Regions from separate parts of the Bacillus sp. mrc49 genome, predicted to be linked through region 1. Evidence: riboswitches for the same ligand, from Rfam matches in the RefSeq annotation. Region 1 holds a riboswitch; each other region holds the start of a gene.

Evidence for each region. A riboswitch is a leader RNA that binds a small molecule or an ion and turns the genes downstream of it on or off. The one in region 1 is predicted to bind S-adenosylmethionine.
Region 2: it holds a riboswitch for S-adenosylmethionine, as region 1 does, so the genes downstream of both, CVN76_RS26825 (methionine biosynthesis PLP-dependent protein) here and metK (methionine adenosyltransferase) in region 1, are expected to answer to the same signal.
Region 3: it holds a riboswitch for S-adenosylmethionine, as region 1 does, so the genes downstream of both, CVN76_RS10430 (bifunctional homocysteine S-methyltransferase/methylenetetrahydrofolate reductase) here and metK (methionine adenosyltransferase) in region 1, are expected to answer to the same signal.

The regions. Positions count from the first base shown of each region.
Region 1 covers NZ_PHNG01000478.1:2,105-9,129, forward strand. The annotation lists gene CVN76_RS04165 (nucleotide sugar dehydrogenase) at 1-1,086, shown strand, start outside; gene pckA (phosphoenolpyruvate carboxykinase (ATP)) at 1,225-2,811, opposite strand; SAM riboswitch class I at 3,156-3,318, shown strand; gene metK (methionine adenosyltransferase) at 3,483-4,676, shown strand; gene CVN76_RS04180 (gamma carbonic anhydrase) at 4,825-5,343, opposite strand; gene CVN76_RS04185 (alpha/beta hydrolase) at 5,553-6,356, shown strand; gene CVN76_RS30830 (hypothetical protein) at 6,489-6,740, opposite strand; gene CVN76_RS30835 (hypothetical protein) at 6,866-7,025, opposite strand, start outside.
Region 2 covers NZ_PHNG01000800.1:101,398-108,422, forward strand. The annotation lists gene CVN76_RS26810 (ABC transporter ATP-binding protein) at 1-1,153, shown strand, start outside; gene CVN76_RS26815 (type B 50S ribosomal protein L31) at 1,277-1,525, shown strand; gene metC (cystathionine beta-lyase) at 1,633-2,814, opposite strand; gene CVN76_RS26825 (methionine biosynthesis PLP-dependent protein) at 2,811-3,923, opposite strand; SAM riboswitch class I at 4,009-4,121, opposite strand; gene fumC (class II fumarate hydratase) at 4,445-5,827, shown strand; gene CVN76_RS26835 (hypothetical protein) at 5,937-6,179, shown strand; gene CVN76_RS26840 (ABC transporter ATP-binding protein) at 6,245-7,025, opposite strand, start outside.
Region 3 covers NZ_PHNG01000673.1:31,068-38,092, forward strand. The annotation lists gene metH (methionine synthase) at 1-1,841, opposite strand, end outside; gene CVN76_RS10430 (bifunctional homocysteine S-methyltransferase/methylenetetrahydrofolate reductase) at 1,834-3,681, opposite strand; SAM riboswitch class I at 3,785-3,883, opposite strand; gene CVN76_RS10435 (MOSC domain-containing protein) at 3,994-4,644, opposite strand; gene ku (non-homologous end joining protein Ku) at 5,048-5,887, opposite strand; gene ligD (DNA ligase D) at 6,040-7,025, shown strand, end outside.

The sequences.
Region 1 (7,025 bases):
GCAGATGTTTTCATTATTGCTGTGCCTACGCCAAATAAAACCGACCTGCACAAATCCTGTGATTTGACCCATGTCACCGAAGCAGTCGCAAGCATCCTTCCATTCATCAGGAAGGGAAATGTCATCATCATCGAATCGACGATCGCTCCTCGAAGCATGGATGATCATATCAGACCGATGATTGAAATGACGGGCCTTACCATCGGAGAAGAGATCTTCCTTGTTCATTGTCCTGAACGTGTTTTGCCTGGAAGGATATTGGAAGAGCTGGTTCATAATAACCGTATCGTCGGCGGAATTACGGAAACATGCTCATATGAAGGGAGCCTGGTCTATCGAACCTTCGTTAAAGGGGAGATCATTCAGACGGATGCCAAGACGGCAGAAATGTCCAAGCTGATGGAAAATACCTTCCGGGATGTGAATATCGCCCTTGCTAATGAACTGACGAAAGTGTGCTTCGAGCTGGACATCAATGTATTGGACGTCATATCGATGGCCAATAAGCACCCGCGTGTCAACATTCACCAACCAGGGCCAGGAGTCGGCGGTCATTGCTTAGCGGTCGATCCCTATTTCGTTGTCGCAAAAGCCCCAGAGTTTGCGAGAATCATTAAGCTGGCCCGTGATACCAACGTATCGATGCCCTATTACATCGTCAATTGCGTAAGGATGATGCTTGAAGGAATCGAGCGGCCAAAGGTGGCGATCTTCGGGCTTTCCTACAAAGGGAATGTCGATGATATCCGGGAAAGTCCTGCCATCGATGTCGTCAATATTTTGATGGGGATGGAGTATATGGACGTAGCCCTGCATGACCCGCATGTTCAGTCCGGCATGATGCCCATCGTTTCAGTGGAGGATGCCGTAAACGATGCCGACCTGATTCTCGTCTTGACCGACCACGATGAATTCAAGCTGATGGATTATGACAATCTATCAAATCTGATGGCCAATAAAATGATCCTCGATACACGCAATTGCATTGATGTAACGAAGACCGAAGTCCCGGTCGCCAACTTGGGCAATATTTATCAATATAAAAAGGTGTCGAAGGAAAAAGCCAGAAATAAAGCGATCAGCTAAATCAATCTAATGAATGGAAAAGGGTGCCGACCACTGTGTCCGTGCCCTTTTTTAGGGGAAGAAAGGAGGTTTGTTCTAACCTATATGGACAGAACAAAGGACCAAGCAAGTGCTTGGTCCTTTTGTGTATGATTTATATTAAGCGATCGGTCCGCCAAGATCTTCGATTTCATTTGGAACGCTGCCGAACTTCTTGAAGTTTGCACGGAATTGAGCGGCAAGGTCCGTTGCGGATTGCTTGTAAGCTTCAGGATCTGCCCAAGTCTTGATTGGCTGAAGCACTTCGTCCGGAACGCCAGGAACATGAAGCGGGATATTCAAACCAAAGATTTCATCCTTGACCGTTTCAATGTTAGCCAATTCCCCTTCAAGTGCCGCCTGAACCATGGCACGAGTGTAAGCAAGTTTCATGCGGCTTCCAGTTCCGTATGCTCCGCCTGTCCATCCTGTATTGACAAGGTATACTTTTGCATTGTGCTCGTCAATTTTATCACCAAGCATTTCAGCATAGCGTGTAGCAGGTAGCGGCAAGAATGGTGAACCGAAGCAAGTGGAGAATGTCGCCTCCGGTGAAGTTACCCCTCTTTCCGTTCCAGCTAACTTGCTTGTGTATCCGCTTAGGAAATGGAACATCGCTTGTTCCTTGGACAGCTTGCTGATTGGAGGCAATACGCCTGAAGCATCAGCCGTCAGGAAAATGATCGTATTCGGGTGTCCGGCAATACTTGGGCTCACGATATTATCGATTGCTTGCATTTGGTATGCGGCACGGGTGTTTTCAGTCAATGAACTGTCATCATAATCCGCTTCACGTGTATTCGGATCAACCACAACATTTTCCAGTACGGCTCCAAAACGGATGGCATCGAAGATTTGTGGTTCTTTTTCACGTGAAAGGTTGATCGTTTTCGCATAGCAGCCGCCTTCGATGTTGAAAACACCGTTAGAAGCCCAGCCGTGTTCATCATCACCGATCAGCTTGCGATTCGTGTCTGCAGATAAAGTCGTCTTGCCGGTTCCGGACAGTCCGAAGAATAAAGCGACGTCCCCTTCACGTCCTACATTCGCAGAGCAGTGCATTGGAAGGATTCCAGCCTCTGGAAGAAGGTAGTTCATGATCGAGAAGATCGATTTTTTCATTTCACCTGCATATTCCGTTCCGCCGATCAAGATGGTGCGGCGTTCAAAAGAAACGATGATGAACGTTTCGGATTGCGTTCCGTCCACCGCTGGATCTGCTTTGAAGTTAGGTGCCGAAAGGATCGTGAATTCTGCTTCATGGCCTCTTAGCTCCTCTTCGTTTGGACGGATGAATAAAGTATGCGCGAAAAGATTATGCCAAGCATATTCATTAACCACACGAATTGGAAGGCGGGATGATTCTTCTGCGCCAGCGAAGCCCTTGAAAACGAAAATCTCTTCTTTTGCTTTTAAGTAGTCAATTACTTTATTATATAGTTTATTGAACACATCTTCCGAAATTGGCTGGTTCACTGAACCCCAATCGACTTTATCTTTTACGGATGCTTCCTCGACGATATATTTATCTTTAGGTGAACGGCCAGTATATTTGCCTGTTTCTGCTTTTACTGCTCCAGTTGAAGTTAAAACCCCTTCATTCCTGCTTAATACCTTTTCGACCAATTTAGGAACTGAAAGCTGAGTTTGCACGTTGTTTCCTGTTAATAACTGGTGTAACTCATTAGAAACGTCTACAGAATTCATATATGAGGTACCTTCCTTTGTTTAAGTTTTATATTACGATTAGTATAACACATTTATTTAAATAGTCTATACTATATCATCTGAATTGTGATAATTTTCATCTGGTTAGATTCATCATTTTAAATGGGCAGGAACCATGCCGGGATTCCTGCATATGCTTTAATGAAAGTAAATTTCCCCTTTATTATAAGAAGTAATAATCATTGTCATGCGCCTGAAAATCCTTTAATGCCGGGGGAGCGAAGATTGTTGTGCCCGATTTGGCCGTTGACCGGAAATGTTCTTGATAGAAAATCATTGACAAATTCCGACCCAATACGATATTATCTTAAATTGTACGGATTCTCTTATCCCGAGTTGGTGGAGGGACAGGCCCTTTGAAACCCAGCAACCTGCCATATTGAACTTGACTCCAAGAGCAATCGCCGAAAATAAAGCGGTGTTCTTCAAGGAAAAGTGGTGATGGTGCTAACCTGAGCAAGGTAAAAAACCCTTGAACGATAAGAGTGAAAGGATAGAAGACAGAATGTTAAACCTTTCCTCATTTTCCAGGGAAGGTTTTTGTGTTTTTTAATTAATTCTGTGTCTATAGTTGAAGCTAATAAGGGAAACGAGTTCCGTAAAAAAAATCAGGCTTATGCCTACCACATACTAACTTCCAAGGAGGAAATATGATGTCAAAGAAACGTCTATTTACTTCTGAATCTGTTACAGAGGGCCATCCGGACAAGATTTGTGATCAGATTTCAGATTCCATTTTAGATGCTATCCTTGCTAAGGATGCAAATGCACGTGTTGCGTGTGAAACAAGTGTAACGACAGGTCTTGTGCTTGTTGCTGGTGAAATTACAACATCCGCTTATGTGGATATTCCGCGTATCGTTCGTGATACGATTGCAGGAATTGGCTACACTCGCGCGAAATACGGCTTCGATGCTGAAACTTGTGCTGTATTGAGCTCGATCGATGAGCAGTCTGCCGATATCGCAGCTGGCGTCGATAAAGCTTTGGAAGCACGTGAAGGCAACATGTCAGAGGAAGAAATCGATGCAATCGGTGCAGGGGACCAAGGTCTTATGTTCGGATTCGCTTGCAATGAAACAGAAGAGCTTATGCCGCTTCCGATTTCATTGGCCCATAAGCTTTCATTCCGCTTGGCTCAAGTACGTAAAGATGAAACGCTTGCTTACTTACGCCCGGATGGAAAAACACAAGTAACTGTGGAATATGATGAAAATAACCGTCCTGTACGTGTAGATACGATCGTCATCTCTACACAGCATGATGCAGAAATCACGCTTGAGCAAATTCAAGCCGATTTAAAAGAGCATGTCATCAAAGCGGTGGTTCCTGCTGAATTGATCGATGCTGAAACGAAATACTTCATCAACCCGACTGGCCGTTTCGTAATTGGCGGACCTCAAGGGGATGCTGGTCTTACTGGCCGTAAAATCATCGTTGATACGTACGGCGGATACGCTCGTCACGGCGGCGGTGCATTCTCTGGTAAGGATGCTACGAAAGTTGACCGTTCTGCGGCATACGCTGCACGCTATGTTGCCAAAAACATCGTGGCAGCTGGCCTGGCTGATAAAGCCGAAGTACAATTGGCTTACGCTATTGGTGTGGCAGAGCCTGTATCGATCTCGATTGATACATTCGGAACGGGCACTGTTAGCGAAGACGTCCTGGTTGACCTAGTTCGCGCTAACTTCGACCTTCGCCCAGCAGGCATCATCAAAATGCTTGACCTTCGTCGCCCGATCTACAAGCAGACAGCTGCATACGGACACTTTGGCCGTACCGATGTCGATCTTCCGTGGGAACGCACGGATAAAGCAGAAACTTTAAAAGCACAAGCATGATCCAGATGGAAAAGGTGCGCCGCTAATTGCGGTGCACCTTTTTTTGGTAGGATTAATTTGGTTTGCAGAGGGAATAATTCAATAAACCCACTGAGTGATTTACCAGAGGATATTTGGCGTGTAAAAGAGGCATGGACAAGCCCCTAGTTTATTTTATTCGGTCTGCTGTTTTGTAGTATTGTCCTTTTTCGGCATATTCGCGCACGATCCGTTCCATGTCCTGACGATCTTCCGCATTGATTTCGCGGATCACTTTGGCCGGGCGTCCGAATGCCAACATATTCGGCGGGATCACTTTGCCTTGGGGAACGAGACTGCCGGCACCGATAAAAGCTCCTTCACCGATTTCGGCTGCGTCAAGTACGATCGAGCCCATGCCGACCAAGGCTCCTTTGCGGATTTTACAGCTATGTAAAATGACCTGATGGCCAATGGTTACCTCATCTTCAATGATCAATGGATTATTGGGGCTTTGGTGGAGGACACTATTATCTTGGATACTTACTTTTTTACCGATGATGGTTGGGGCCACATCACCGCGGATGACGGAATTGAACCAGATTGACGATTCGTCGCCAATTTTCACATCGCCTGTCACGACTGCATTCTCCGCAATATAAGCGCTTTCGGAAATCTGTGGTTCCTTGCCTTTGAACGGATAAATAATCATTTTCAATCATTTCCTTTCCGAAGTGAATGTTTTTATGTATTATTTTAATATACCGTATGCAAATACACTTGGCTATTTATAATACGAATGTACAACTTGTTAGTTTTCTTTTTTGTCGAAAATCGCGAATATGGTTATTATTTATATATATATTTTAATTATCATGGATCGTATACAACAAGTGAAAAGTGAAAGGGGGATTTCGAATGTGGAAATGGGAGACAGAAGGGGACGCAAAAGGCGTCATTGTCATCATTCATGGGGCAATGGAGCATCACGGACGCTATAAATGGGTTACCCAAATGTGGCTTTCAGCCGGATACCATGTCGTCATGGGCGACCTTCCTGGGCAGGGCATGACCACTCGAGCCTACCGGGGACATATCGATTCCTTTGATGAATATTTAGATGAAGTGAAAAGCTGGATAGAGGAAGCTTACGAATACTCGCTCCCGGTCTTTTTGCTTGGACATAGCATGGGAGGCCTGATTTCAATTCGGCTTCTTCAGGAAGAGGAATGGGATATTGCAGGCGTGATTTTATCTTCACCTTGTTTAGGGCTCGTAACCAAGCCTCCGAAATTCCTCGCAAGCATCTCACATGGCTTGAATCTTGTGATGCCCCAGTTCAGGGTAGATTCGGGACTAACTCCTGAAATGGCAACGAGAAGCTCGGAGGTCCGTGAATGCGATAGGAATGATACCTTATACATCACAAAGGTTTCCGTTCGCTGGTATCGGGAGCTTTCCCAGGCCATGAAGGATGCCTTTGAGGAAATCCCTGATTTTCAGGATGTGCCGCTTTTGGTCATGCAGGGCGGAGATGACCGAATCGTGAATAAGAAGGCGGTTCGTGAGTGGTTTAATTATAACTTGGCCAGTGAGAAGCAATATAAAGAATGGCCAAAGCTTTATCATGAAATCTTTAACGAGCCGGAACGAGATGACGTATTCCAATATGCCCTGAGCTTTGTTGAGAATCGATTGAAAATATTAGGCTATGTCGTTTGACCCGAATATACCGCTGTGCCGGATATGTAAAAAAAGCTGCCGAAATGAAGTGATCGGCAGCTTTTTATTTTGTTTAACAAAGGGCGTAATTTGTCCGACATCGCGGATAATCCGTCCGTCCGCGTTCATAATTCAACCTTCAGCGAGTTTTTCGTCCAACATCGGGGATAATCCGTCCGTCCACGAGCGTAATTCGTCCAACATCGGGGATAATTCGTCCGACAGCGAGCATAATTCGTCCTTCAGCGGTTTTTTCGTCCAACATCGAGCGTAATCCGTCCGTCCACGAGCGTAAATCGTCCAACATCGGGGATAATCCGTCCGTCCACGAGCGTAATTCATCCAACAGCGGGGATAATCCGTCCGTCCGCGTTCATAATTCAACCTTCAGCGGGTTTTTCGTCCAACATCGAGGATAATCCGTCCGTCCGCGTTCATAATTCGTCCTTCAGCGAGTTTTTCGTCCAACATCGGGTGTAATTCGTCCGTCCGCGTTCATAATTCGTCCTTCAGCGAGTTTTTCGTCCAACATCGAGTAAAATCCGTCCGTTCACGAGCCTAATCCGTCCGTCCACGAGCGTAAATCGTCCGACATCGGGGATAATCCGTCCGTCCGCGAGCATAATTCGTCCTACAGCGAGTTTTTCGTCCAACATCGAGCATAATCCG
Region 2 (7,025 bases), on a different contig from region 1:
GATGATCAACGAATCCATTTCCGGAATGAGCATCATCCAGGCATTTGGACGTGAAAAGGAAACGAAGCAATCGTTTGAGGATTTGAACCGGGAGCATTATTCCTATCAAAATAAAATGTTGCATTTAAATTCATTGACGGGCGGGAATTTGATCGGAGTCATTAAGGTTTCGGCATTAATCGCATTCGTCTGGTATTTCGGTGGGATATCCATGACAGCGAGCTCGGCGATTTCCTTAGGGGTGATGTATGCGATTGTCGATTTGATCAGCCGGCTGCTCCATCCACTTCACGGAATCGTCAATCAATTCGCCAGCCTCGAACAGGCGCTCGTTGCAGGAGAACGGGCATTCAGCTTATTGGATGAGCAGGGTGTGGCTGTCCGTGATGAAAGCAGAGCCAGATACAAAGGAAATGTAGATTTCGAACACGTTTCTTTCGGTTATAAGGAAAATGAATATGTTTTAAAAGACATTACTTTTTCGGCTAAACAAGGGGAAACTGTTGCCTTGGTAGGCCACACAGGTTCAGGAAAAAGCTCGATCATGAATTTATTGTTCCGTTTTTATGACAGCAGTGAAGGGAAAATCAAAATAGATGGAAAGGATATTTTGGATATTCCTCATCAAACCCTTAGGGAGCATATGGGAATCGTCCTGCAAGATCCATATTTGTTCACGGGCACCATCGCTTCCAATATCAGCCTCGATCATGATGGCATCACGAGGGAAATGGTCGAAAAGGCATTAAAGGATGTGGGCGGGGACAAAGTGCTGAAGCATCTCCCTTTAGGACTGGATGAACCGGTTATCGAAAAAGGCGGAACACTGTCTTCCGGACAGCGTCAGCTAATCTCCTTCGCCAGAGCCCTTGCATTCAATCCAGCGATTTTAATTTTGGATGAGGCAACGGCAAGCATCGATACCGAAACAGAGGCCATTATCCAGCAGGGGATGGAAGTGCTGAAAAAAGGCAGAACGACCTTCATCATTGCCCATAGACTTTCCACGATCAAAAATGCCGATCAAATCCTCGTCCTCGATAAAGGGCGGATTGCCGAGAAGGGGACACACGAGGAGCTAATGGGATTGCAAGGGAAGTATTATCAAATGTATGAACTGCAGGTTGGTCCGCATAAAGGGATGGCAGGATGAAGTAATCATTAACGAATTTGGAAATAATAATGAGTGTGCCAATTTGGTACACTCAAGCATATCACTTGATAATAGTAATCATTACGTTTAAGATATAGTTATCCTAACAATGAGGTGATAATAGTGAAACAAAATATTCATCCTGATTATCAACAAGTAGTATTTATGGATACGAACAGCGGATATAAATTTTTGACGGGTTCAACGAAAAAGTCGAACGAAACAATCGAGTGGGAAGACGGTCAAACGTATCCATTATTAAAAGTGGAGATAAGCTCAGATACGCATCCTTTTTATACAGGAAAGCAAAAGTTCGCTGAAAAAGGCGGAAGAGTGGATCGCTTTCTTGAAAAATATAATATGAAGAAATGATAGCAGGACCATCGAGCGATCGATGGTCCTTATCTATTGTTATGGAATGAAATAAAGGGTGCCCCATAGAAATATGAAATATGGGGCAGCGACCTTTTCTCATTTCATCATTTTGCAGCTAGAACTTCCCCTTTGGCGATATTTATTAGTGCAGCATCGAAGTCCTTGATTAGATCATCCGGATTTTCAAGTCCCACGGAGAGACGTAGCAGGCTGTTGGTGATGCCCCGTTTATCCCTTTCATCTGCAGGCATCGCAGCATGTGACATTTTAGCGGGATAGGATAATATCGATTCCACCGCGCCTAGGCTTACGGCAAAGACAGGGAGTTCAACGGTGTTCACGAACGAACGGAAAATTTCCTCGCTTGCCAATTCAAAGGAAAGGACCGCTCCCGCCCCAAGCGATTGACTCTTCTGGATGGCATGCTGGGGATGATCCGCAAGTCCAGGATAATAAACCTTTTTCACCAAGTGATGTTTCTTCAAGTAGGCGGCAATTTTTTCAGCCCCTTTTTGGGAGTGATCCATTCTTACGGACAAGGTTTTCAGCCCCCTCATCACAAGCCAGGCGTCCTGAACACCAAGAACGGCCCCGAAGGAGTTTTGGAGGGCACCGAGCCTTTGCGCCAATATAGGGTCTTTTACCACTGCAAGCCCAGCTACTACATCACTATGCCCGGACAAGAACTTCGTAGCACTATGAAGGACAACATCAGCGCCAAGTGTTAAAGGCTTTTGCAGTGCTGGCGTCAAGAATGTATTATCGACAAAGCTTAAGGCACCAATTTTTTTGGCGATATCACATACGGCGGAAATATCGGTCACTTTCAGCAATGGATTTGAAGGCGTTTCGATGTAAATGGCCCTCGTATTTGGCTTAACGGCCGCTTCGATGCTTTCGAGGTCCGTCATATCAACGAAAGTATGTTCAATTTTGAAACGGGTCAGGACTGTGGTGACCATCCTGAACGTTCCCCCGTACACATCTTCGGAAATGATGATATGGTCCCCGGCAGATAACAGCAGAAAAGCTGTTGAAATGGCCGCCATACCTGAGGAAAAGGCGAAGCCATGTGTGCCTTCTTCAAGTTCGGCAATGATTTCTTCCAACGCTTCGCGAGTCGGATTCCCGCTTCGGCTGTAATCATATTTGCCGAATTGATCGATATCGGATTGATGGAAAGTGGAGGCGTGCTGAATCGGAACGCTCACACCGCCAGTCGTTGCATCGAATTTATGTTGATTATGAAGCAATTTGGTTTCAAAGCTAAAATCATGATCTGTCATCGAAGTGCCTCCCTTTTTACATGCGCGAATGCTTGCTGCAAGTCGGAAATCAAATCTCCGCTGTCTTCGATGCCTACGGAAAAGCGGAGAAGGCGATTACAAACCCCGTTCGCCGTCCTGACCTCAAGAGGTATATCGGCATGTGTTTGTGTGGCCGGGTACGTGATGAAGCTTTCAACACCGCCAAGGCTTTCTGCAAACGAAATCAGTGAGAGCGATTGTAAAAATGGGTTGACAGCGTCTTCATCGATGATCCGGAAAGAAATCATGCCGCCTCTTCCGGGATACAATACGTCCGTTACACAATCATGCTCCGACAAGTAATCAACAAGTATCTTCGCATTCTTTTCATGGCGTTCCATCCGAAGTGCAAGAGTTTTCATTCCGCGCATCAACAACCATGAATCAAAGGGGCTCAACACAGCTCCTGTGCCATTATGATGGAAGGCTAGTGATTCGCATAATTCCGCGCCGCTAGCCACGATCAGTCCGGCGAGTACATCGTTATGGCCGCCGAGATACTTGGTTGCGCTGTGAATCACGATATCGGCGCCAAGTAGGATGGGCTTTTGAATGAGAGGCGTGTAAAAAGTATTATCAACGATCAGCAATACATTGAATCGTTTGGCCAATGCGGCAATGGCGCCAATATCCGTTTGCTGCATAAGGGGATTAGTGGGAGTTTCGATGAAGATGGCTTTCGTGTGAGGAGTGATGGCATTCTCGATATCCTCCAAACAACATGTGTTTACATAGTCACACTTCAATCCCCATTTCTTAAAGCCTTGTTCCAAGAGACGATATGTACCGCCATAAAGGTCTTCGCTGACAATCCAAGCATCACCCGATTTGAAAAGCGCCAGTATCGTAGAAATGGCGGCCATCCCCGAGCTGCAGGCATAACCTTGATCGCCTTTTTCGAGATCGGCGATCGAACGTTCCAATAGTTGGCGTGTGGGATTACCTGTCCTTGTATAATCGAAGCCAGTCGATTGGCCAATCCCTTCGTGACGAAAGGCTGTCGAGAAATAGACGGGAGGATTGACCGTTCCTGTCGCCGTTTCACTGCGATTTCCTAATTGAGCAAGATATGTTTCAGTTTTGTACATAATTTTCACTGCTCCTTTGCGTAATAAAAATAAAAAAAAGTCTTCTTTAAGAAGAAGACTTTGATTAAATGGTGACGAGTCATTCTTCTTATCTTCCAAGTTCAAAAACTTGTGGAATTAGCACCTTTTCATTCGTTGGAACAAATGAAGGTTGCTGAGGTGTCATCGGGCCATTCCCTCTACCTCTCTCGATAAGAGTTTAGATTATTCAATTTCTTTTGAATTTACTATATATACAAAATACTGTCAAGGAGAATTTGGTAAGGGATTGCATGGATGTACCTATTGAAACCCAGCGTGGCAACGTTTTACGTTAATAAAAAAAACTGGAAATGTAGGCGAAGTAGCCTTCAAGTGAAACCTGAATGATCCCTTTAGAAAAAAGAACAGGCTTGACCGGTTTTTTTTGCTTTAAAATAATAATGTTTGTACAATGGATGGAGAGAAAGAATATTACGACATTATTCATTTATTAATACATAAGATCTTCGATGAATAGTGCAACCATAGGAGGAGAACACATGGAATACAGAATCGAACGAGATACGATGGGTGAAGTGAAAGTGCCTGCTGATAAATATTGGGGAGCACAGACCGAGAGAAGCCGGAACAATTTCAAAATCGGTAACGAAAGAATGCCGATTGAATTGGTGCGTGCGTTTGCATACGTTAAGCAGGCTGCAGCGAAGGTGAACTATGATCTTGGTGATTTATCGGAAGTGAAAAAGAATGCCATCGTCAAGATATGCGGTGAAATCCTCGAAGGTACGCTTGATGAACATTTTCCGCTTGTTGTCTGGCAAACGGGGAGCGGCACGCAAAGTAATATGAACGTGAATGAAGTGGTCGCTAACAAAGGAAATGAATGGTTAAAAGAAATAGGGGAATCTGTTGCCCTTCATCCGAATGATGACGTTAACAAAGCCCAAAGCTCCAATGATACATTCCCTACTGCCATGCATATTGCAGCCTTCATGGAAGTTGCTGAAAAGCTGGTCCCTGCGATCAAAGTACTAAGAGATACATTTGATGCAAAAGAAAAAGAATTTTGGGATGTCGTGAAAATTGGCCGTACACATCTTCAAGATGCAACACCGTTAACTTTAGGACAAGAAATATCCGGTTGGAAAGCGATGCTTGATAAAGACCTGGAGATGATTGAGGAAAGCAGCCAAAAATTATTGAACCTAGCGCTGGGCGGAACGGCTGTTGGAACCGGAATCAATACAAAAAAAGAATTCCCTGGACTTTCCGCAAAACAAATCGCTGCGGATACAGGACATCCATTTGTCACATCGGATAATAAGTTCCATGCCCTGACAAGCCATAATGAAATCGTGTATGCCCATGGCGCACTGAAAGCATTGGCAGCGGATTTAATGAAAATTGCCAACGATGTCAGATGGCTGGCAAGCGGCCCTAGAAGCGGAATTGGTGAAATTGCCATCCCGGAAAATGAACCAGGAAGCTCCATCATGCCAGGGAAGGTCAATCCAACCCAAAGTGAAGCGCTTACCATGATTGCAACACAAATAGTTGGTAACGATGCCACGATTGGTTTTGCAGCCAGCCAAGGAAACTTCGAATTGAACGTATTCAAACCGGTCATCATCTACAACTTCCTGCAAACGGTTAAATTATTGACGGACGGCATTCATTCCTTCAACGATAACTGTGCAGTCGGCATCACTGCCAATGAAGATAAAATCAAAGAAAATGTAGACCGTTCGCTGATGCTTGTAACGGCGTTGAACCCGCACATAGGTTATGAAAAAGCGGCCAAAATTGCCAAAACTGCATTCAAGGACAACTCAACTCTTAAAGAAGCGGCGTTAAAATTGGAATTCCTGACGGAAGATGAATTCAATGCATGGGTCGACCCAGCTAACATGGTCAATAAATAATAGCAGAAGAATGCCCTCCCACTGTTTCTTTTGGGAGGGTGTTTCAATGTGTTAAAATCATCCTATCAACAAATACTAAGGATCAAAGGCTGGAAATGGAGGAAAAACAATGTCTTTATGCCCGCTTTGCAACGGTCTGAGAAAAATCCATGTGAATTGCCCCGAATGCGGCAATGATCTTGACGATAAAGGGAAATTCATGGATTACGCTGATGAATACAGTGCTTATATGGATATCGATACACTTAAGCTAAATGACGGCTGCCCCCAATCCTTACAAAAAGGCCAATGCCCACACCTTATGAAATGCCCTGAATGCGGACATGATGAAGTGGTATTGGTTCAGGAATAGGAGAGTCCTTGAATCCCGGCTAAACATAAAAAAATACCCGTTCATGAACGGGTATTTTTTTATGTTTAGTTAGCAGACAATTTCAAACCTTCCTGCATCTGTTCGTCCTCTTCGACAAAAATGCGGTGTTCGCTGCCTTTATCGAAAAAGTGGGCTTTATTCATATCGAGGGCAAGCTCGATTTTTTCGCCTGCATGAATGATATTTTTGGCATCTACCCGTGCAACGAAGTCCTGTCCTTCAAGCGTGGAGTAAAGCATGATTTCCGCCCCCATGAGTTCTGCCACATCGATGTGGGTTTTGAATAGGGCATTCGGGGAATCCGTGAAGTATTCACCTTCATTATGGAAATCCTCCGGCCTGATGCCAAGGATGATATCTTTTCCGACATAGCCTTGATCACGCAGCATTCTCATTTTCGCTGCAGGTATCTCAAACGTTTGCTCACCCATTTTGATGAAGCCTTCTTTTAATGTCCCGTTGAAGAAGTTCATGGCAGGTGATCCAATAAAGCCTCCGACGAAAACGTTGATCGGTTTCTCATATACGTCTTTTGGGGCACCGACCTGTTGGATGATCCCGTCCTTCATGACGACAAGCCTTGTCGCCATCGTCATCGCTTCCGTTTGGTCATGTGTGACATATATCGTCGTTGTGTCAAGGCGTTTATGTAGCTTGGCTATTTCCGCGCGCATTTGGACCCGGAGTTTTGCGTCAAGATTGGATAATGGCTCATCCATCAAGAAAACTTTTGCGTCCCTTACTATTGCACGGCCAAGTGCCACACGTTGGCGCTGCCCGCCTGAAAGCGCTTTAGGTTTTCTGTTTAGATATTCTTCAAGACCA
Region 3 (7,025 bases), on a different contig from region 1:
TTTTTGCCACGGTAAAATTCAGTAAAGGTGGCCAAGGTTTCACTGGATGTCTCGAAAAGGAGGGCTTCAGCCAATTTCACTTCATCATCAGGTATCAGGGCGAAGCGTTCAAGCTTTTCCGTATTCACGATAGCGTAATCGAGGCCCGCTTTCGTACAATGGTAAAGGAAAACGGCATTCAGGATTTCCCTGCCCCGTGCTGGCAATCCGAACGAAACATTCGAGATGCCGAGTATCGTCAAGCATTCCGGGAACTTATCTTTGATTGCCTTGATTCCTTTCACCGTTTCCAAGGCAGATCCGATATATTGCTCATCTCCGGTACCGACAGGAAATACAAGCGGGTCAAAAATGATATCACTTTTGTTTAGTCCATATTTATTGACAAGCAAGTCGACAGAACGGGTGGCCACCTCGATTTTCCGTTCAGCATCGACGGCCATCCCCGTTTCGTCGATGGTTCCGACCACGACCGCGGCACCATATTGATGGATAAATGGTACGATTTTTTCAAAACGTTCTTCACCATCTTCAAGGTTTATGGAATTGATGATCGATTTTCCTTGTGAATGTTTTAATGCTTGCTCAAGGACGGCTTCATCCGTCGTATCGATGACCAAGGGCACCTTCACCTTTTTGACGACCTCTTCCACGAACTCCTTCATATCGCCGAGCTCATCGCCATCCGGGTCTGCAAGACAAATATCAATGACATGTGCACCTTTTTTCACCTGGGCACGTGCTATTTCGGCTGCTGGCTCGTAATGTTTCCCACGGATCAGCTCCTTGAATTTTCTTGATCCGATTACATTCGTTCTCTCTCCTACGAATAAAGGACGCATTGACTCATCGTAAATGAGCGGCTCTATGCCTGATACGGCGTGGCCATGAGCAGATTCAGCCTTTACGCGGGGCTGCAGGCCAGAGAGCGCCTTGGAAAGCTCCCTAATGTGCTCAGGTGTCGTACCGCAGCACCCTCCGATGATATTGACCCAGCCTTTTTCGGCAAATTGCTTCATTTTCTCCGCAAGGGAAACCGGTGACTCATGATAATGTCCCTCCTCATCCGGAAGCCCGGCATTCGGGTAACAGCTGATTGCACTATTTGAAATCTCTGCAAGCGTCCGGATATGATCGATCATGAACTCCGGTCCTGTCGCACAATTCAAGCCGACAGCAATAGGTTTCATATGTTCGACCGATAAATAGAAAGCTTCTATCGACTGGCCGGCAAGTGTGGTGCCCATCGGTTCGATCGTACCGGATATCATCACCGGGACTTCTTTTCCGATTTTGGCGAAGGCGGCTTTTATTCCGGAAAAGGCAGCCTTGACATTAAGCATGTCCTGACATGTTTCCACCAATAAAAGGTCGACACCGCCGTCCAAGAGGCCGAGTGCCTGCTCTTCATAAGAGTCGGTTAAAACATCGAAAGTCGTCCCCCCTGTAACCGATAGTGTTTTTGTCGTGGGCCCCATTGAGCCTGCTACATATCTTGGCCAGCTATCCTTTGAATACTTTTCACAAGCCTTGACGGCAAGCTCTGCGGAAATTTTATTAAGTTTGTATGCAATCGTGCTTATTTGATATTCATCAAGTACGATGCTTGTCGCACCAAAAGTATTTGTCTCGATGATATCTGCACCTGCTGCCAAATAAGTTTCATGGATGGATTGGATCAGTTCCGGCTGGGTCAGCGATAAATATTCATTGCATCCCTCGAACTGCTCGCCTCCGAAATCCGCTGCCGTCAAATTCTCTGCCTGAAGCATGGTTCCCATCGCTCCATCAAGCAGGAGAATTTTGGAATCCAACTGTTCTTGTATCGCTTTTTTATTCATGCACTGCCACCTCTGATGTTTGTTTACTATCGGCTTTCCTTATATATTTCGTAAGTTCGGCTGTCATTTCATAACGAAGGAATGGGGTGATTAAATAGATTCCCTTGAATTTATCCCTTGCTGCATCCACTAGCTCCCTTGCAATGCTAACGCCTTCTATCCTCGCCTTTACAGGGTCATTCCCGGCTAATGCCATCGCTCTCCTGACATTGTCAGGCAATTTGATGCCTGGGATTTCGTTGTGGATGAACTCCGCATTCCGCGTGCTTGTCAAGGGCATGATACCGATGAAAATCGGCGTTTCCAAATGTTTGGTCGCTTCATGAACTTCTTCCATCTGTTGGATTGAATAAATGGGCTGTGTCAAAAAGGAATGAGCACCACAGGCAATTTTCTTTTCCATACGCTGCACCGCTTTATCCAAGTACTTCACATTGGGATTAAATGCGGCGGCAATTTTGAAATTTGCCCGTTGGCCCAAGCTTTGACCCGAATAGGAAAGGCCGTCATTAAATTGTTTGACCATGCTTATCAAGTCAAAGGAGGATAAATCATAAACCGAAGTGGCCCCAGGGAAGTCCCCGATTTTGGATGGATCGCCGGTAATGATCAATATCTCATTCAAGCCTACCGTCTGCAGGCCCATTAAATGGGATTGCAGGCCAATTAAATTACGGTCACGACATGTTATATGTACCATTGGTTTCACATTCAATTGGTCTTTCAGTAAATTTGCCAACGCTTCATTCGATATCCTCGGGGAAGCAAGTGAATTATCCGCTAATGTAATCGAGTCGACCCCTGCAGTTTTCAAAGCCTTCGCCCCGGCCATGAAAGTTTCTATTCCCAGCTTCTTCGGTGGATCGAGTTCAACAAGAATCGTCCTTTCTGTTTTGGCCTTTTCATATAGAGGAAGTTCTCCTGCTCTATCACTGATCTCCATTATTTCTATTTCACGGGGTTTCGTTAATTTTTCTTTCACGGGAACCAGGCTTCCCACTGCATTCTTCACAGCTTGAATATGCAGAGGAGTCGTACCGCAGCATCCGCCTATGATCGTGGCACCCTGCTTACGTAGGTCCAGGGCACTCGAACCGAAATATTCAGGCACTGCCTTATAGACGAGCCTGCCATCCACATAATCCGGGAGGCTGGCATTTGGATAGATGGCAATCGAAGCATGCTTTGGCAGGCTCACTTCTTCCAAGGCACGAATCATATGGTGAGGCCCAAGTCGGCAATTCACACCGACGACATCGGCTCCCAATTGCTCGAGTTTTTGAAAGGCTTCATTCAAATGGATCCCATTTTGGAGATTGCCCAATTCATGCATTGAAACATTTGCGATGATTGGCAGTTCCGTTTCTTTTTTTACGATTTCCAGCACGGTTTCCAGTTCTTCGAGGTCATAAAAGGTTTCCAGGAGAATCCCATCCGGGCTTTCCATCAGCAGGCTGTAAAGTTGTTCACGAAAGCCTCGCTTTATTTCCTCCATGCTTAAATCCGATTTTCTTATACTCCGCTGGGCCCCGATCGTACCGAAGACATAGGCCTTGCCTTGTGCCGCTTTTTTGGCGAGGATGACTCCCTGACGATTGATCTTGCTTACCTCATCTTCTAGTCCATGTCGCTTCAACTTATTGAAGTTGGCACCATACGTGTTCGATTGTAGGATGTCGGCACCTGCCTCCAAATAGGCACGATGGATCGATTCTATTTGACCGGGATTGGTACAGTTTAATTCCTCATAACATTGATCGATGCCATAGGAGTATAATAAAGTCCCCATCGCCCCTTCTCCAACCAGCATTCTTTCTTTCAACTCTTTACGAAAATTCATTATTACACCCTCTCTCAAAAACAATTCTGTTTTTGTCATATTCTAAGCGTATGAGAGAAAAGAAAAAAAACCTTCTCAAAGAAGAAGGTTTCTTGGAACATTCTCCTCATCTATCAAGCTCCGCTTGCTGGATTTAGCACCTTTGCCTAAGCTGGTTGCTGAGGTTTCGTCGGGCCAGTCCCTCCACCTCTCTCGATAAGATCGATATATAATTTTCATAAAATTTTAAAATTTATTTATATTTAATTTACCTTAATAATCTGTTAATTTCAATACCTTACCGCGCATTTTTTCATTTTCCCTACAATTCATTCAGTCCTGCACAGCCTGAATGCGCTTTACGGCCCTTTGTTTCCAGTCGTCCGCGAGTGAATCCACAGCAAGTAAAGCACTCGCTCCTTCCTCCCCGTCCCGTCCATGAAGGATCACCTCAGTGGCGAATTGAACCGTGATTTTTTCCTGCTGGCGTTCGAGTAACAAAATTTCATCTTGTTTCTTTATGGTCCCCTCTTTGATCACTCTTGCAAAATAACCAGTGAAACCCGTTTTCATAACTATTTTCAAAAGCCCGGCCTCACGGTTAAAATGGGAAATGGTCGAACAGGGGATCCTTCCCTGGTTAATTTGGACGATCGCATCGCCTATTTGATAAATATCACCAATATAGATAGCATCCTCTGTCATCCCTGCAACGGTTACATTTTCACCAAACGCGGGAATATCAAGCTTTTTATTGAACTTCTCATTCCATAATGCGTAGTGTTCATAGGGATAAAAACATACGACTCGATCAGGTCCTCCATGAAACTTTTCATTGCCTACCCCATCACCGATTAGGCCAGATTTCGTTACAGTCACGGTATCCACTGCTTGTTTATTCATGGCAGAAAAAATGTTGACATTCGCAAATGTTTCTTGTTTTGGCTTACTGACTTGAAGTGAAACTATTTTTTTGTTTTCCATTCTTCGTCTCCCTATCCTCATTTAGTTATATACCATCCTTATATGAATAAATTATACTAAAAATCCATTTGATTCTATAGCCAAATAGGAGAATATACCAAATGCAAAAACCGAAAACGGGTCCCCATGCTTTCAATTGGTTGAAATATCTTGGAATTCCAGAAAAAATCATCAGTAAGTTACCGTAATATTGTTGCTATTTCAGAATTAAATATGATAGAATATGAACACAATATATAGTCGAAAACTACAACAGTTCGCCTATATGTTGATTTCACGATTGAATTCCTCATTGTCGCTCTTAAGGGAGCGATTTTTTTTTGCCCTGCATCGATCTCCACTTAAACGAAACCCCAAATAGAAAGCCAAGCGACGCATTCCTACTCCGCTTGGCTTTTTTGTATTATGCTTGTTTCTTTTTTTTCGTTGCCGCCTTCTTACGGGTGGTTCTTTTCTCCGGTTCTTCATGCTTCGTCCGGTCAATGGAAGCTTGCAACGCCTCCATTAAATCGGTTACATTGTTTGCTGCCGGTTCCGTCGTTTTGGCGGCAATCGCCTTCTGTCCCGTTTTCTTTGATTCAATCAGTTCGAGTAAAGCGGTGCGATAATCATCCGTGTATTTGGTTGGTTCGAAAGTCGACGTTAATTGATCGATTAAAAGCACGGCCGTATCAATTTCTTTTTTTACGATCGCATCATTTGCAGGGATGTTCGGAACATCGGCTGCGGAGCGGACTTCATCCGGATAATGAATCGTCTCCATCACAAGTGTATTATCAACGACCCTAATGACTGCCATTTGCTCTTTTGAGCGAATGATGATTTTGGCGATCCCCACCTTATTGGATTCCTTAAGTGCCTGTCTTAGAAGGGAATAAGCCTTAATCCCCCCATCATTCGGGGACATATAATAACTGCGATTAAAATAGATCGGATCTATTTCCTCTATTTTCACGAAATCCACGATTTCCACTGCTTTTTCTTCATTCTGTTTTTTTAGCTGTTCCAGTTCATTGTCCTCCAAAACGACAAACTTTCCTTTTGTATATTCAAAAGCGCGGACAATATCGTCTTTACCCACTTCTTTCTGGCAGACCGGACACACTTTTTCATATTTGATTGGTGAATGACATTCCTTGTGCAGCGTCCGTAAAGATATATCCTTATCTTCCGTAGCCGCATGAAGTTTAATCGGAATGTTCACCAAACCGAATGATATGCTCCCCTTCCACATTGTATGCATATGGGTCACCTCATAACTTATTTTTAATTTTGAGAACACAGTTATTATTCCCCTTTGTAAAAAAAAAATCGAAAAAAAATTTGCCAACTCTAACTCGTTGTTTTTTTGGCAAAATAATGTTAATCATTTATTTGCGGAAGGTGTTTTTCAAAATGAAACCGATGCTGCCAACTTATTACCCGGAAGCGCCCGTCTCTAACGATTGGCGTTATGAAGTCAAATATGACGGCTTTAGGGCCATCTTAACGATTGACTCCGATACGATAAGCATCAAGAGTCGAAACGAGAAGGAATTATCCACGTTATTCCCGGAAATCGTTACATTCATAAAAGAAATGGAACTTGAAGCGTATCTACCGTTGCAGTTGGATGGAGAATTGGTCTGGCTGACGAATCAAGCAAAAGCAGACTTTTTTCAAATCCAATGGCGTGGCCGCCTGCGTAACCCATTATTGATTTCTGAACATGCTCATTTTTCCCCATGCCGTTATATAGCGTTCGATCTGCTGCGCATAAAGGGCAAGGACATCAGAAATCAATCCATGGAAGACCGCAGGGAATGGATAGAGAAGATGGGAAAAGAACTCGGCCTCCCTAGTCCTCCTGACCCAGCCGATAAAGCTTTAGTACAAATAATTGAGAGCTTCGATTCTTTGAATGTCGCGATGAATGAAGTAATCCTTTTGGATGGCGAGGGAGTGGTTGCAAAGGAAATACGGGGAACCTGGCAAGAAGGAAAGCGAACCACCGCCTGGATTAAAGTAAAAAATTGGAAGGCTATCTCCTGTTTCATCACGGCATTGCATAAAGAAAATGGATACGTTTCCCTCGGGGTATTCAAGGATGGAAAAGTAATGAAAATCGGCAGCGTCAAAAATGGTCTGAGTGCCCAAAATAAAGGGATCCTGCATGATTTAATCAAGCGAAATGCCTCTGGAGAGGACGCCCAATTTTTTTATATCCAACCTTCGATTTGCATCGAAGTGCAATGCTTACATGTTTATGAAGAAAATGAATTGCGCGAGCCCCAATTTTCCCAATGGCTTCTGCACTTGGATCCAAAAGAATGCACATGGGAGAAATTCGTAATAAGCCAGTATACCTTTCCAGAAACCGTTCAAATAACCTCCCGTGATAA